DNA from 2 places in the Bacillus sp. AFS053548 genome. Region 2 is predicted to be linked to the other one. Evidence: predicted binding sites of a transcription regulator. Region 2 holds the regulator's gene; the other holds the start of a gene.

What was found. Region 2 encodes Rex, which represses fermentation and respiration genes when NADH is low (regulators of the CRP and FNR family bind a similar motif). Its sites were predicted from a motif close to TTGTGAAATATTTCACAA; they were not measured.
Region 1: nirB (nitrite reductase large subunit NirB) is a predicted target of Rex. The motif match lies at 4,267-4,284, and genes of this name have one in related genera.

The regions. Positions count from the first base shown of each region.
Region 1 covers NZ_NUHI01000042.1:22,385-29,218, forward strand. Annotated here, with positions in the region: gene CN946_RS20195 (sirohydrochlorin chelatase) at 1-68, opposite strand, end outside; gene cobA (uroporphyrinogen-III C-methyltransferase) at 73-1,497, opposite strand; gene nirD (nitrite reductase small subunit NirD) at 1,501-1,818, opposite strand; gene nirB (nitrite reductase large subunit NirB) at 1,844-4,243, opposite strand; gene CN946_RS20215 (iron chaperone) at 4,466-4,855, opposite strand; gene CN946_RS20220 (MFS transporter) at 4,874-6,112, opposite strand; gene CN946_RS23590 (hypothetical protein) at 6,372-6,581, opposite strand; gene CN946_RS23890 (response regulator transcription factor) at 6,702-6,834, opposite strand, start outside.
Region 2 covers NZ_NUHI01000031.1:3,146-12,936, reverse strand. Annotated here, with positions in the region: gene CN946_RS16970 (hypothetical protein) at 1-152, opposite strand, end outside; gene CN946_RS16965 (ATP-dependent DNA ligase) at 385-1,236, shown strand; gene CN946_RS16960 (hypothetical protein) at 1,774-2,304, shown strand; gene CN946_RS16955 (anti-sigma factor) at 2,354-3,076, opposite strand; gene CN946_RS16950 (RNA polymerase sigma factor) at 3,073-3,648, opposite strand; gene groL (chaperonin GroEL) at 3,929-5,554, opposite strand; gene groES (co-chaperone GroES) at 5,614-5,898, opposite strand; gene CN946_RS16935 (CPBP family intramembrane glutamic endopeptidase) at 6,173-6,844, shown strand; gene CN946_RS16930 (redox-sensing transcriptional repressor Rex) at 6,885-7,511, opposite strand; gene abc-f (ribosomal protection-like ABC-F family protein) at 7,673-9,598, shown strand.

The DNA.
Region 1 (6,834 bases), on a different contig from region 2:
TGTATAAATTGTTGATTACCTTCTTGCCTACGACTTCCGTGACCAATATATACAACAGCATCAAACATTTTTTCACTTCCAATCACCTAGCATTAATTCCGTTTGTAATTCTTCGTCAATTTTAGTAAACCCGCATTTAAAAGCATATTCCCTAACCGACTCACCAATATATGCAAATGGTAAATTCATTAAATGACTTTCTTTAGTATTCTTTAATTCTTTTATAAACCAATCAACAGATGAACAATTTGGAAAAATAATTGATTCCCATTTTGTTTCTTCAAGCATTCTTTGATTGATTACATCAAATCGAGAATCTGCAATATTTTCATGTGTGGCTATAAATTGTGAGTTTGTTGGTAATTTCGTATATTTGTCTACCGATCCTATAAATACTGTGTGGTTCTTACCGCCACTGTCCTTCTCAGCCAAAATTCCATACTTCTCAAGTTCTTTGTTTGTTTTCGGCGATATATACTCAATTCTATTTGGAAGTCTACGAACATCGAATTTTAATTTATACATTTTAGTAAAAAATAATTTTACACTTTCTGGTGAACAAAAGACGATTCTTTCATGGCTTAGTGCATCCACTACCTGAATATGCTCAATAGGAAGTTGAACTGATTTAAGTGTTGGAAAAGCGTAAACCTCAGCTCCGTTTTCTGATAAAAACGTTTCTAATCCATTCTTTTCTACTGATGCTGTTCCTTTAGCTAATAAAATTTTTCTACCAAAATATTTTTTCTTTTCAAACCAAAAAATCTTCGAGCGTAATTTGACAACATCTCCAATAATTGTCATTGCTGGATTTGTAATTTCTTCTTTCTCAATAACTGAAACAATTGTTTCAATTGTTCCTTCAACGACTTTTTGTTTTCCAAATGTACCCCACTGAATAACAGCTACTGGAGTATCCTTAGATTTACCATTCTTTATTAGGTGTGTACATATTTTAGGGAGATTACTTACCCCCATATAATAAGCAAGTGTGTCCCCTAACTGATCAGAACAATTCGATTCAATAATACCTTCATTTCCCATACATTTATGGCCTGTTCTTAAGGTGAAACTTGTACTATATTCTCTATGTGTAACTGGGATTCCAGCATATGCTGCTGTAGCAATGCTAGATGTAATTCCAGGAATAATTTCAAAAGGTATATCATGCTTTGAAGCTTCCTCTGCTTCTTCACCTACTCGACCGAAAACAGATGGGTCTCCGCCTTTTAATCTAACGACATATTTCCCGTCTTTGGAGAAAGTTACTAAAGTTTGATTAATCATTTCTTGACGCATAGTATGTCTGTTAGGAAGCTTCCCACAGTAAATGAATTCACAATTATCATCCGCTTCTCGAAGTAGCCTTGGATTAGCAAGTCGATCATATAAAATGACTTCTGCTTCTCGAATACATTTCAATCCTTTTTCTGTTATTAACCCTAAATCCCCAGGTCCAGCACCAACAAATGAAATAAATCCAGATTTTTTTGTCATAAATCACACCGTAATATAAACAGAACCGTCGATTACTTCGGTTATATATGTTTTTACAATGCCATCATCAGGTTTTTGAACTTCACCAGTTATTAATGAAATTTTCCAGTCACGTAGAGGACAGAACACATATTCACCTGACACAATCCCTTCGGCAAGTGGTCCATTAGTCCCTGGACATATACTTTCGATTGCACGAACATCTTCATTTGATAATCGGAATAATGCGATTGATTCCCCTTTTACAACTACTTCCTTTCCAATTTGTATTGGTAAAGATGCTAGGTCAATAATCTTAATTTTCTCCGTTGTTGAAATCATTTTATTGCTCCTCTCTAGTTTAAAATTACTTTCTGATAATCTCGTATAGTTCTAATTGATTAGTAAGCGCTTGGCCCCATGCTTCTTCATATGTTGATTTTGCTTGGTCAAATTTCTCTACTAAAGCATTTTGTTGTTCCTTGTTTAACAATACTTTTCTAATCGTTTCCACTCCAGTTCGCTCTACCCATGGAGCAGTTCGTTCCCCGTATACACCCGTTTCACGATAATATTGAACATAAGCTTTTGCCATGTGGACTACTTCTTCTTCTGTTGTCAGAGTCGTTAATAAATCGCATTCTCGGACTTCTGTTCCACCATTACCACCTATATAAAGCTGGAAGCCATTTTCCACACAAATTACTCCAAAGTCTTTAGTAAGCACTTCTGCGCAATTTCGAGGACATCCTGTAACACCCATTTTCATCTTATGTGGAGTGTCAACCATTTCGATTGCTTTCTCTAATTGGATTCCTAAGCCTAGAGAATCTTGCGTTCCAAATCGACAAAATCGATTGCCGACGCACGACTTAACATTTCTAAGCGACTTAGAATAAGCATAACCCGAACGCATCCCTAATTCTTTCCAAACTTTCGGTACATCTTCTTTTTTAACACCATACAAACCAACACGGCTCGCACCAGTAACTTTAACTAAAGGTACGTTGAATTTATTTGCTACTTCACCAAGTTTAATTAATTCATCACCAGTCGTTACTCCCCCATACATTCGCGGTACAATTGAGAATGACCCATCTTTTTGGATATTCCCTTCCATTCGTTCATTGACGAAACGTGATGATTTATCATCCTGATAATCATTTGGATGCATCATTCTTAAATAATAATTTAGAGCTGGACGGCATTTTGAACAACCTTCTTCATTTTCAAATCCTAATACAATTCGAACCTCTCTAGGAGTTTGTAATCCTTTTTCTTCGATTTCATTAATAACTTCATCACGAGATAATGTTGTACATCCACACATACCAGGCTTTGTGGCATTGGGATCAAATGTATCACCTAATGTAACTGCTAAAATACTTTCAACCATTCCTTTACACTTTCCACATGATGCGCCAGCCTTTGTGCAACTTTTCACATCTTCAAACGTAGTAAGCTCTTGTTCTAAAATTGATTGAACGATTGTTCCTTTCGTGACGCCATTACATCCACAAACTGTATCATTAGCACTCATAGTAAGAACAAAATCTTCACCGGAGTCCTCTCCTGATTTATGGAGAATAGAAGCACTTGTATATTCCTTTATATTTATTTCATTTTTCAACATGTTGAATAATCGATTTCCATCCGATGCGTCACCATATAAAACTACTCCAACAACTTTTTCATCTTTCACAATTACTTTTTTGTATAGTCCGGCAAATTGGTCATTTACAATGATTGCTTGCATATCTTCTCCTTCATGGATTAATCCACCAGAGAATAAATCACAACCAGATACTTTTAACTGAGTTGATAAAATACTTCCTTTATATCCGTTCGTTGAATTACCAGTCATATGCTCTGCAAGCACAATCCCTTGTTCGTACAGCGGTGCTACTAAACCATAGGTAGTTCCGTTATGTTCGACGCATTCACCTACTGCATAAATTGATGGTTCAGATGTTTGCATAAAATCGTTAACTACTATTGCACGGTTAGCATTGATTCCTGCTTCTTTTGCTAAAGAAATATTAGGTCTAATTCCTACTGCCATTACGACTAAATCACAATCTAATGAAGTTCCATCTGAGAAACTTATTCCTTCTAAACGATTTGTTCCATTTATTGAAATCGTTTGTTTCTCCATTAAGAAATTCATGCCCTGTGCTTCTAAATCTTTTTTTAACATTTTCGCAGCAGTTGCATCTAATTGTTGTTCCATTAAAGTAGGTAGTAGGTGAACAACATGAACTTCCATTCCTCGGTCAATTAAGCCTCTTGCTGCTTCTAAACCTAATAGGCCTCCCCCAATTACTACGGCTTTTTTATATTTTTTTGCATAATCTATCATTAATTCAGTATTTTGAATTGTTCGGAAACCGATAACTCCTTGAAGATCATTTCCTGGTATAGGTAGGATAAAGGCACTAGATCCAGTAGCTAAAATAAGCTCATCATATGAAATCGTTTTTCCTTTTTCTGTTTCGACTTTTTTTTCTGCAGGAGAGATTTTTGACACTTTTTCGTTTGTAAGGAGAGTAATATTATTTTCTATATACCAGTTCCAATCATTTATATTGATTTCATCGAAGGTTGTTTTTCCTTGCAATACATTTGATAACATGATCCTGTTATAGTTTGGATAAGGTTCATCACCTATTATTGTGATTTCAAATAAATCTTTATTTCTTTTTAAAATCTCTTCTATACATCGAACTCCTGCCATTCCATTTCCAATCATCAATAATTTTCTTTTCATCTCTACTGTCCCCCAAATACAATTTGTGAACTTTTTCACATGTTTTACTGAAAAAAATCAACTTCATCATTCATTACTTGCTTTTCCCTTCTAAATACAAGTTTAGTATAACGGATAAAGTAATTTATTACTGGAAAATATTTGACAAAATTTTGAACAAAATGATTAGTCCTTTTTACTAAAAAACCTCCAAAACTAAAATTAGCCTCAGAGGTTATGAATTTATTTTTTCTTTTTTAATTTTTCTTCAGCTTTTTTAATATCCTCAAGTTCCCTATACTTTACAATCATTTTTATCAAATCAAATGGAAGTGGATCGTTTATTGGAAATTGTACAGATCCTTTAGCGCCTTTATAAATTGATAATTCTTCTTTAAATGCTGCAATCCCACTTGCCCCAGGGTAAAATCCAATATGATTTTTAAATGCAGCAAAATGTACTAAATTTTTATTTAGTGCAAATGTAGGCATCTGGTAACTAATTCTTTCAACCGCATTTGGTACAACTTCTTTTACACTCTTCCTCAAAGCTTGTAATTTTTCCTGAACATCTGGCTGAAATTGTGAAATATATTCATCAATCGTTTCAAATGATTTTTTAGTACTTTCCATAAATCCTCCTTTAACAAATTATCCTGCTTTTTCTGTTTTATCTCCAGAAAGTGAATTAATTCTTCTAAGTGAAGGGAATAAATACATCCAAAGTCCTGCAACTAGTATCGTTCCAAGTCCTCCTACAAATACAGCTGGTACGGCACCAATTAATCCAGCCATTGTTCCAGATTCAAATTCTCCAAGCTGATTCGAAGTTCCAATAAATAGCGAATTTACAGCATTTACTCTGCCTCTCATATCATCCGGTGTCTGAAGCTGAACAAGTGAAGAACGTATTACTACGCTGACCACATCTGAAGCTCCGATTATAAATAATGCAATTAACGAGATGACTAAGCTTGTTGAAATTGCAAATAGCATTGTTGCCAATCCAAAAATACCTAACGCTGCAAATAATATCGGACCAAAAGATCTTTTAAGTGGGAAATAAGCTAAAATTAGAGACATTATTAATGCTCCAACAGCTGGTGCAGTACGCATCAGACCTAAGCCCCAAGCTTCTGTATGTAAAATATCTTGCGCATAAATTGGTAAAAGTGCTGTAGCTCCTCCAAGTAAAACGGCAAATAGATCAAGTGAAATAGTTCCTAAAATGATTGGGTGTTTATAGACAAATTCTAACCCCATAAGCATTGTACGTAAAGTTACTGGCTCTGCTTTACGGATAAATTCACTATCTAATTTTATAAAAATTGTTAAGATTGATGAAAGTATTAAAGCAATTGCTGACGTTGCATATACGTATGCTGGTCCTACTGAAAATAAAACACCACCAAGAGACGGCCCAAGTATTTGTGCTGTTTGACCTGCCGATGTACTCCAAGAAATAGCTTGTTGTAAAATAGACTTTGGCACAACTTGAGGTAATAACGCCGAAGAAGCAGGTCCTTCAAATGATCGGCATGCACCGAGTATAAAAGCTGCAATTAATATTTCCTCCCTGCTAAGCCAATTAGCAAAATTACCATATAAAAGAAGTCCTGCTATTAAAGCTTCTACCATTTGGCATATGAAAACAATTTTCCGACGATCCACTCTGTCAGCAACCTGACCAACTACTAAAGTAAGTAAGACCATTGGAATAAATTGTGCTAAACCTACTAGACCTAGACTAAACGCGTCATGTGTCAAATCATACATTTGCCATCCAATTGCTACCGATAGCATCTGAAATGAAGTCGAAGTAAACATTCGAGAGACCCAAAAATTTGTAAATGAAGTCCCTTTAAAGATCGATTTTTTTGATGCAGACAAATTCAAACTCTCCCCTTTTTAACTCTAACAAATAGCAAATTGAATATTTATACTATTGATAAAATTTAAATACATACCATTATACTATTTTGACTCTGAATTTGTGGATTAATTCAACTTACATTTAATGAATTTTAATAATTGGAAAGCTCTTTTTTTAAATGGAACATCTATTAGAAAATAACTCTATTTTTCAAATTATTTCCATATAAAAAACACTTCTCTAATTAAAGAATGGTTTTTTAAAGTTGTAACGTAATTAATGAACTGCAGTTGAAATTAAAACAAAACCTTCATATCCATTTGTAGCTATTTCATCGCATTTTTTACGATAAGGTAAAATTTGAAATTCTCGTAGTTTTACTTTAATATTTGCCCCAGTGTACCATGAACCAGTTTTTGTAAATAGTTTTACCTCAACAGTAAAACGATATGTGAAATCCGCTATAAAAAAACTTGGTGCTAACAATCGCTCTCATGCTGTTGGTGAATTAATTCGAAAAGGAATTATTTCTTAAATTATGAAAGCGCTTTTAAACCTAAAAAAAACACTAATCCTTTTATGTAAAAGATTAGTGTAATTTTTTACTTAATCAAGCGAAATCCAATTATTTTTTAATGCAAAAATCACTGCATTTAATCTGTCAGTTACCTGTAATTTTTGGATTATATTTGAAACATGATTTTTAACAGTTTTACTCGAAATAAATAATTCAGATCCT
Region 2 (9,791 bases):
TTTTCATTCATTCCAACTTGAAGATCAAAGTATCCATGAAAAATCTTTTGTAATTCTTCTAACTGATTTTCAATATCCTTCTTTTTTTGACTCAAATCATAGTACTCGTTCAACATCGGTTCTGTAATTTTGAAATTATTTTTCCTCCCCATTTCATAACACCACTTTTCATAAGAAGATAATTAATCTTATTGTGAAATTAGACGAGTTATGACTTGAAATACATTTGAATTAAAAGTACATTAACTAGTGGAAGACTAAAAATAGAGTGAATTATTGCTATATAAGAAAACAAAAATATTTATGTTATTTATATATATCAAATGAAAAAGAAAGGAATCTTGATTATGTTGAAAAGCAACAATCATGATAGCGAAATGAAAAATGTTTATTGAGCCAATGTTATTACAAAATGCTGATAAACCATTTGACTCTGATCAACATTATTTTGAATTGAAATCAAATGGTATTCGAATGATGCTTGAAAGGCAAAATGGAAAGAATAAACTTTTTAATCGAAATGGTACCGAGATTACGGAGAGAATCCCTGAACTCGAAAATATCGACTTAGATGATTGTTACTTAGACGGTGTTTTAGTTTGTTATACTGACGGCAGAGAGGATTTGGAAGCTGCAACCAATCGAGTAAGTTTTATTCAAGAATATAAAATAATACAAGGAAGCAAACAATTTCCATTAACATATATCGTTTTTGATATTTTACGTTTTAAAAATAAAAACTTAATGAAAGAACCTTTATCTTATCGAAAAAAAATCCTTTCAGAAACTATAGTTGATCAAGAATCAATTAAAAAAAGTTTTTATATCGAGTCGGAAGGTGAGATGTTTTTTGAGCAAATTAAAACTCTTGGACTTGAAGGTATAGTAGCTAAATCAAAAGATTCTACTTATATACCAGCACATCGATCATTAAATTGGTTAAAAATTATTAACTGGAGATATAGTAATTACTATATAACAGGCTATAAAAAACAAGGAATGGGATTATTAATCTCGGAATTAAAAAATGATGAGTATGTAAATGTAGGGATAGTAGAGTTCGGGATGAATACTGGCCAAAAAACAGCTTTCTTTAGTCTAACTAAGCATATAAAAACTGGAGAAGACAAAAATTATATTTTTGTAGAACCATTAGTTCGATGTGTGATAAAAAGTAGAGGTCAATTAAATAGCGGAGAATTAATTGAACCTATATTCCATGACTTTATCGTTTAAAAAATAACTTTTTCAGAGTAATGATCTAGCCCCCTTTAATGTAGAAAGTATTTGTAGCTTTTTACTTACACGAAGGGGTTTTTTATTTTCTATTTAAATATAAGCCATAATATGATCAACCAAAATGGTATAGAAAATAAAAGACCAAAAAGGCATCCTCTATATAAACCAAAATTCATCTAAATCATCCTTAAAAAGTTATTTAATTTAATTACAATATCGCATCAAAGGTTTTCTGCTTTTATCAAATTTACTATACATAGTTAAACTATATATAGTCAATAAAGCCTAAGTCTTATTTAATTCAATTTCTCCAATCTAATACCAGTTAGTTATTCTCATTATCTACTACTCCAATAGTAAATAATCGAAACATAAAAATAAAAAACCTATAAAAGTCCCCGTTTTTTTATCAGTTAATTTATACACCCCTTACCTTTATAAAAATTTTAAAAAATTACATTTCCCTTCAAACCGTACTAGTATTTAATCCGTTACCTTTAATGAAACTTAAAAATTAAAAGGAGATGTATGTTAATGAAAAAAATTCGTTTTTCCTTTGTAGCAGCTATGTCGATATTTTCAATACTTTTATTTAGTGCAGTGGCATTCGCTGCGACTGATTTTACCCAATTTGGATTTCCGAAAGTAATTGCAGAAAAGAAAATTGAAGCAGGTGGAGCTGCAAAAATTAGTCATAGTGGAATAAAAATTGATATTCCTAAGGGCACGTTTAGTAGTGACGTTGTTTTTCAAGTACTAGAAGGGAATAATAGTACCTTCCAAACAAATGCCCCAGAAGGTGAAAAAGTGATTATGAATTTTGCGTTTAGAGTGGTGGATTCAAAGACTAATGAAATAATTTCCAAGTTTAATAATCCAGTTATGTTTAGCTTTAAAGATAAGAACGTTAATGATGGAAGCATATATTATAATGTAAAACAAGACGGGAGTATTGCGAGGAATTCTGAACCAGCTGTAATCGAAGATCGAACTTTAACTCACGCAATTGGAGGAGCTCCTGTTGGATGGTTAATAACTTCACCAACAAATAGTATTAAAAAATAGTGAAGCTTTTAGCCCATGATTCTTTTAACTGAATCATGGGCAATTTACTTTATGTTCCTAAAACTTTTTTTCCACGTGGCTGGATACCATTTGCATCTGGTTCAAGCGAAATACCGATTGCTTCAAAAGACTGCTCTTTTTCATTTAAAACGTAAGTAAGAAAACCATTACCATTTTTATCAACATGAAAAGTTCCCGCACTTCTTCGCTTTCCATCATGGATTAACCACGCTTGATAAGCCTCAGTACCTTTTGTAGTCGCAAGCCCTCGTAGTTTAAAAACAATCTGTTTTCGAGCACCTTGCTTGTAAACCCACGCATTTCCATTTGCTAAATTTACTTCGGGATTGGTAGATTTTAATGAATATACTTGAACAACGTCTGTTGGTGAGATTGTCTTTTTACTTACCTGGGCTAACTCTTGTTTAAGGTAAAGATTATTCCATAGTAGGCCAACAAAGGAAACTAGTATTATAGCAGCTGCCAAAACGTATAGGAATTTGCGAAAGCGAACTATTGGATTTTTAACAGTAGATTTATCAGATTGAAAAATATAATTCATTACATCTTCCTTTAAATCTGTGGGAACTTCTACATCATCCAAACTTAACGGAATCACATTCCATGCCTCCTCCATCTCTTGGACTTCCAAACGACAAAATACACAATTTAAAATATGTTCTTCAAATAAAATCTTTTCTTCTTCTGTAACTTCTCCGAGCATATATGAGACTAAATCATTGGAAAATGAACAACCTTTATTATTAGTCAATTTTTCATTCCCCCTAACTCCGGTTCCATCCTATTTCTTAAAATTTTTAAGGTTTGATGTAATCGACTTTTAATCGTTCCAATAGGTTCTTGCTTCATCTCAGCTATTTCACGAAGTGTATATCCTTCCCAATATAACCACTGAATTAGCTCGATTTGGCTGTTTGAAAGGTATTGATAAGCATGCTGTATTTGTTCTCTTAGCAACTTCTTAGACACTATTTCGGCGGGATTATTGGAAGGGTATTCCGGTATTTGCTCCAATTGTTCCTGTCCAATTGCAATTAAAGATTGTTCCTTTTTCTCCTTACGATGATGATCGATAGTGATATTTCTAGTAATTGTAAGTAGCCAATTTATAAATTGACCTTTTTCCGGATCATAAGCATTCTTCGTGGTCCAAATTCTCATAAATACAGCCTGGACGATTCCCTTTGATTTCTCTGGATCCTTCGTTGATTTTAAACTAAACGAGTATACAACTTTAATATAACGATCATATAATTCTTCTAATGCAGGCCGATGTTTTTCTTTTATTAGATGCATCAACTCTGCGTCACTCATTTTTTGCATAAAAAAAGCAAGCCTCCTCATTATTTACATGATTCCTTTTAATAAGTAACGAACAATAATGGAAAACGGTTTGATTTAAAAGATTTGAATTTGATATTTTTGTTTTTAAAGGAAATAAATTTTGTACTTTCTTTGCCACAAAAAATCCCCTTACAGATAAACAGTTAAGATCATCATAGCATGTTCTCTTTTTTTCCTGTCTACCTATAGGGGATTATATCAATTACTATTATTTATAAACATAAAAAAAACCCTTGATTGCTCAAGGGTTTTTTCTTTATTACATCATGCCGCCCATGCCGCCCATGCCCATGTCAGGCATAGCTGGAGCATTTTTCTCAGGGATATCAGCTACTACTGCTTCAGTTGTTAAGAACATAGCTGAAACAGATGCTGCGTTTTGAAGTGCAGAACGTGTAACTTTAGTTGGGTCAACGATCCCTTCTTCGATCATGTTTACCCATTGTCCGTTAGCAGCATTGAAACCAACGCCAACTTCCGCAACTTTTAATTTTTCAATAATTACTGATCCTTCTAGACCTGCATTTGTAGCGATTTGACGCACCGGAGATTCAAGTGCACGTAATACGATGTTGATACCTGTTGCTACGTCACCTTCTGCTTCGATTGCAGCTACTTTATTGTATACGCTCATTAATGCAGTACCACCACCTGCTACAATACCTTCTTCAACTGCAGCACGTGTTGAGTTTAACGCATCTTCAATACGTAATTTACGTTCTTTTAATTCAGTTTCAGTTGCAGCACCAACTTTGATTACTGCTACACCACCAGCTAATTTAGCTAAACGCTCTTGTAATTTTTCGCGATCAAATTCAGAAGTAGTTTCTTCTAATTGAGCACGGATTACGCCGATACGTCTTTGGATAGCTTCAGTTTCACCAGCACCTTCAACGATTGTAGTGTTTTCTTTTGTTACTACAACTTTTGAAGCACGACCTAATTGAGTGATGTTAGTTGTTTTAAGATCTAATCCTAATTCTTCTGTAATCACTTCACCGCCAGTTAAGATCGCGATATCTTCTAACATTGCTTTACGACGGTCACCGAAGCCAGGAGCTTTAACAGTAACTGCATTGAACGTACCACGTAATTTATTTACGATGATCGTTGCTTGTGCTTCACCTTCAACATCCTCAGCAATGATTAATAGTGGCTTACCTTGTTGAACAACTTGCTCAAGTACTGGTAAGATTTCTTGAATGTTTGTTACTTTTTTATCTGTGATTAAAATATATGGATTTTCTAATTCAGCAACCATTTTCTCTGAATTTGTAACCATGTAAGGAGAAGAGTATCCACGGTCAAATTGCATACCTTCTACTACTTCTAACTCAGTTGTGAAACCTTTTGATTCTTCAAGAGTAATAACTCCATCATTACCAACACGCTCCATTGCTTCAGCAATTAATTGTCCAACTTCTGGATCCGCTGAAGAAATTGCAGCAACTTGTGCGATTGACTCTTTACCTTCAATTGGTTTTGAGATTGTTTTTAATTCTTCGATTGCTACAGCAACTGCTTTTTCGATACCTTTACGGATACCCATTGGATTTGCACCAGCAGTTACGTTTTTAAGACCCTCACGAATCATAGCTTGAGCTAAAACTGTCGCAGTTGTTGTACCGTCCCCAGCAACGTCATTTGTTTTGCTAGCAACTTCAGCAACTAATTTTGCACCCATATTTTCAAATGCATCTTCTAATTCGATTTCTTTTGCGATTGTAACACCATCATTTGTAATTAATGGAGACCCGAATTTTTTCTCAAGAACTACGTTACGTCCTTTTGGTCCTAAAGTTACTTTTACAGCATCAGCTAAAGCGTCTACACCACGTAACATTGCGCGACGTGCTTCTTCACCAAATCTAATGTCCTTTGCCATGAAAATGACCTCCTTATAATATAAAAAATATATTTTTTAATTTAAGTATTTTTATTTTATTAACCTATGATTGCAAGTATATCGTTTTCGCGAAGTACTAAGTATTCAGTACCACCGTACTTAACTTCTGTTCCTGAATATTTAGAGAAGATAATGCGGTCACCTACAGATACTTCTAAAGCTACGCGCTCACCATTTTCAAGTACTCGGCCAGTACCTACTGCAACAACTTTGCCTTCTTGTGGCTTTTCTTGTGCACTACCTGGTAACACGATACCACTAGCAGTTTTTTCTTCAGACTCAACAAGCTCAATTACAACACGATCACCTAATGGCTTTAACATGTGTAATACCTCCTCAATAATCAAATCATTATTTTTTAGCACTCATGTATATTGAGTGCTAACACAATTATTAGTTTAAATAATATCAAAAAATTTTGCAAGCCCGAAGCAGGCACTTTTCTTGTCGAAATTTAATAAGTTTTTTTCTTTACAATCAAAAGTAAAATAAAAAGTGAAAATTTCTTTTAAGAAACAAAAGAAACGAGTAAAATAATGTACGTGTTGTTATAAACCTTTGGGTTATGAAAAATATCAACACAAAGGAGCTAACGTATTGAAAACTAGAGATTTATGGATTTTATTAACGTATGTCGTTCTTCAATATTCAGCGGTATTTGGGGTGCCCTATTTATTAAATAGTAACTTATACGTTGGAGTAGATCAGAAAACAGCTTCTCTTGAAGCGGTGGCATTATGGGGTTGTATTAGTTTCGTAAGTGGATTAATTATTATTCTTATCTTATTACATAAGCCCATTTATGAAGGAATAAAGAATCTAAAAACTAATTATCGTACAATAATAAATTGGGTTATTTTAGGTTACTTCATAACAATGCTAACTCAAATTGTTTGTAATTTAATTTTAATTTATGTATTTGATTTAAATAAGGGCTCAGAAAATACTCAAAATATCATAAACATCGCTAAGCTTAACCCGGCTTTTATTATCATCCCAAGTCTGGTTGCACCAATTTTAGAAGAGATTATTTTTCGACGAATCATTTTTAGAAGGCTTTATAATCGATTACCATTTATTATTTCTGCTGGGATTAGTTCAGCGATCTTTTCGCTTATGCATGGAGACTTGCCCTTCTTTTTATCTTACTTTCTAATCGGTTTTGTATTTTGTTATCTGTATAAACGAACAAACTCAATTATGGTACCAATCTTAACCCATATGTTAATGAACTCTTTTGTCGTTTTTCAGCAGATCAATTTACATTAAAAACCCCCAAGTTTTTGGGGGTTTTTATTTTAATATGAATTTATTGTTGTAAAAAATATGCCAATGTTTGAAGTTCAACTGCTAAGTCTATATGATGAATGCGAATATGTTCTGGTACACTAATTCGTGCAGGTGTGAAATTTAAAATTCCTCTAATATTTTTTCCTTTTAATCGATCAGCTATTGATTGTGCTACAGGTGCAGGAACAGTTAAAATAACGATTTGAATATCTTCATTCATAACTTCCTCTAGATGATCTAGATTATAAACGGGTACTCCACCTATTTCAGTACCTATTTTATTTGGATCAATATCAAATGCCATCTCAATTTTTGTATTATTATTTTTTATAAAATTATAATGTAAGAATGCAGTTCCTAAATTACCAACACCAATTAATGCAACTTTCATAACTTCATGCTGGTTAAGCGCTTTCGAGAAAAAAGTTAATAAATAATTTACGTTATAGCCATAACCTTTTTTACCAAGTGCTCCAAAATATGAAAAATCTCTTCTGATTGTAGCGGAATCTACCTTTACTGCTTCACTTAACTCTGCTGAAGAAACTCTTTGTTTACCTGATAAAGACAAATTCTTTATAAAACGGTAATATAAAGGTAGACGTTTAGCAGTAGCTTGTGGAATTTTAATTTGTTCCGAATCCATTTTTTAATCCCCCACTTACTGTAATTCTTTTTACTATGGTGTGTAATTTGACTTTATTTTAGTAATAAAGTACTTGTTCTAATGTAAAATATACACTATATTTAAGAATTTTGACAGTCTACAGTTACATAGATAAAAAATTTTGCAATGAGGTGTTATCCATGATTCTTTTACAAGTAAATAATGTCTCAAAGTATTTTGGTAGTGACATTATACTTTCAAATATAAAATTAGAAGTTCAAACGAGTGATCGAGTTGCCATTGTTGGACGTAATGGTGCAGGAAAATCTACATTATTGAAAATCATAGCAGGTGAAATATCCTATGATGGCGGTGAAATAAATAAACCTAAAGACGTTACTGTAGGCTACCTAGCCCAAAACTCTGGTTTACAAAGCGATAAAACGATTTGGGAAGAATATTATTCTGTATTTAATCATTTAGTAGAGATGCAGGATAATATGAGAAAATTAGAAGTTAAAATGACTAGGGAGGATGTCTATTCTAATCAAGCCGTTTATGACAAGGTTATGAATGAATATGATCATCTTCAATATACATTCAAAGAAAACGGTGGTTACCAGTTTGAAGCAGATATTCGTTCAATAATTAGTGGTTTAGGTTTTAGTAATGAAGATTACGAAACAAAAATTTCTTCGTTAAGCGGTGGACAAAAGACAAGACTGGCATTAGGTAAGCTATTATTAACGAAGCCTGATTTGTTAATCTTGGATGAGCCTACGAACCATTTAGATATTGACACTCTTAGTTGGTTAGAGCGCTACTTACAGTCATACCCTGGTGCAGTATTAATCGTTTCCCACGATCGATATTTTCTTGATCAAGTTGTTAATATTGTTTATGAAATATCTAACCATAAGCATCAACGATTTGTTGGGAATTATAGTAAGTACCTTGAACTAAAGGCAGCTCAATATGAACAAGAGTTAAAACAGTTCGAAAAGCAACAAGAGGAAATCTCTAAACTTGAAGATTTTGTGCAGCGTAATATTGCGCGTGCTTCAACTACTAAAAGAGCTCAAAGTCGTAGGAAACAATTAGATCGAATGGTTCGATTAGACAGGCCACTTGGTGACGAGTCTTCGGCTAATTTTTCATTTACAATTGAAAAACAAAGCGGTAATGATGTGTTGTCTGTACAAGATTTATTTATTGGCTATGATCGTATCCCAACAATCGATCATACGATGAGATTCGTACTGAATCGAGGGGATAGTGTCGCATTAGTCGGTCCAAATGGTGTAGGTAAATCGACATTACTTAAAACGATTATTGGAGATTTAGAAAAATTACAAGGAACGATTGATTTTGGTGCAAATGTTTCAGTTGGTTATTATGATCAAGAGCAAGCAAAACTAACTTCTAATAAAAGAGTATTAGACGAACTTTGGGATGATTATCCATTAATGGCCGAACAAGAAATTCGAACAATATTAGGGAACTTTTTATTTTCTGGAGATGATGTGACAAAAATTGTTACCTCTTTAAGTGGTGGAGAAAAGGCTAGATTAGCTTTAGCTAAGCTTATGATGAAAAAAGCTAATTTCTTAATTCTTGATGAACCTACTAACCATTTAGATTTAGATAGTAAAGAAGTGTTAGAAAATGCTTTATTAGATTACCCTGGAACGATTTTATTTGTTTCTCATGATCGTTACTTTATGAACAGATTATCCACAAAAACTTTTGAACTAGCAAAAGCAGGATTATCAATTTATTTGGGTGATTATGACTATTATCAATTTAAGAAAAACGAAGCATTTGAAAAAGAACAAGCAGAAAAAGAGGCTACATTATCACAAGTTAAACAATCTTCTCAACCAATTTCTGATTATCAACAAGACAAAGAATTGAAGAAAAAAATCCGTCAAACTCAGCGCCGTATAGAGGAGATTGAAAGTAATATATCGCAATTTGAGCTTGATATAGAGACGATCGAACTAGAATTATGTAAGCCAGAAGTTTACGGTAATTTTCAATTAGTACAAGAATTAACAAATAAGAAAAATGATATCGAAGCTAAGTTAATAGACCTAATGGAAGAATGGGAGAACTTACAAGAGTAATGACTAAACGGATAAGCTTTTTGCTATCCGTTTTTTCTTATCTACATATTTATCCACATATATTCAATTATCATTTAGCTTTTACACAGGTTTATACACATTATCCACAGCAAAACAGTAATGTTATACACAATTTTGTACACATAGTTTAATAAGTTTTTAACAAATAAAAAGTACTTATCCACATTTTATA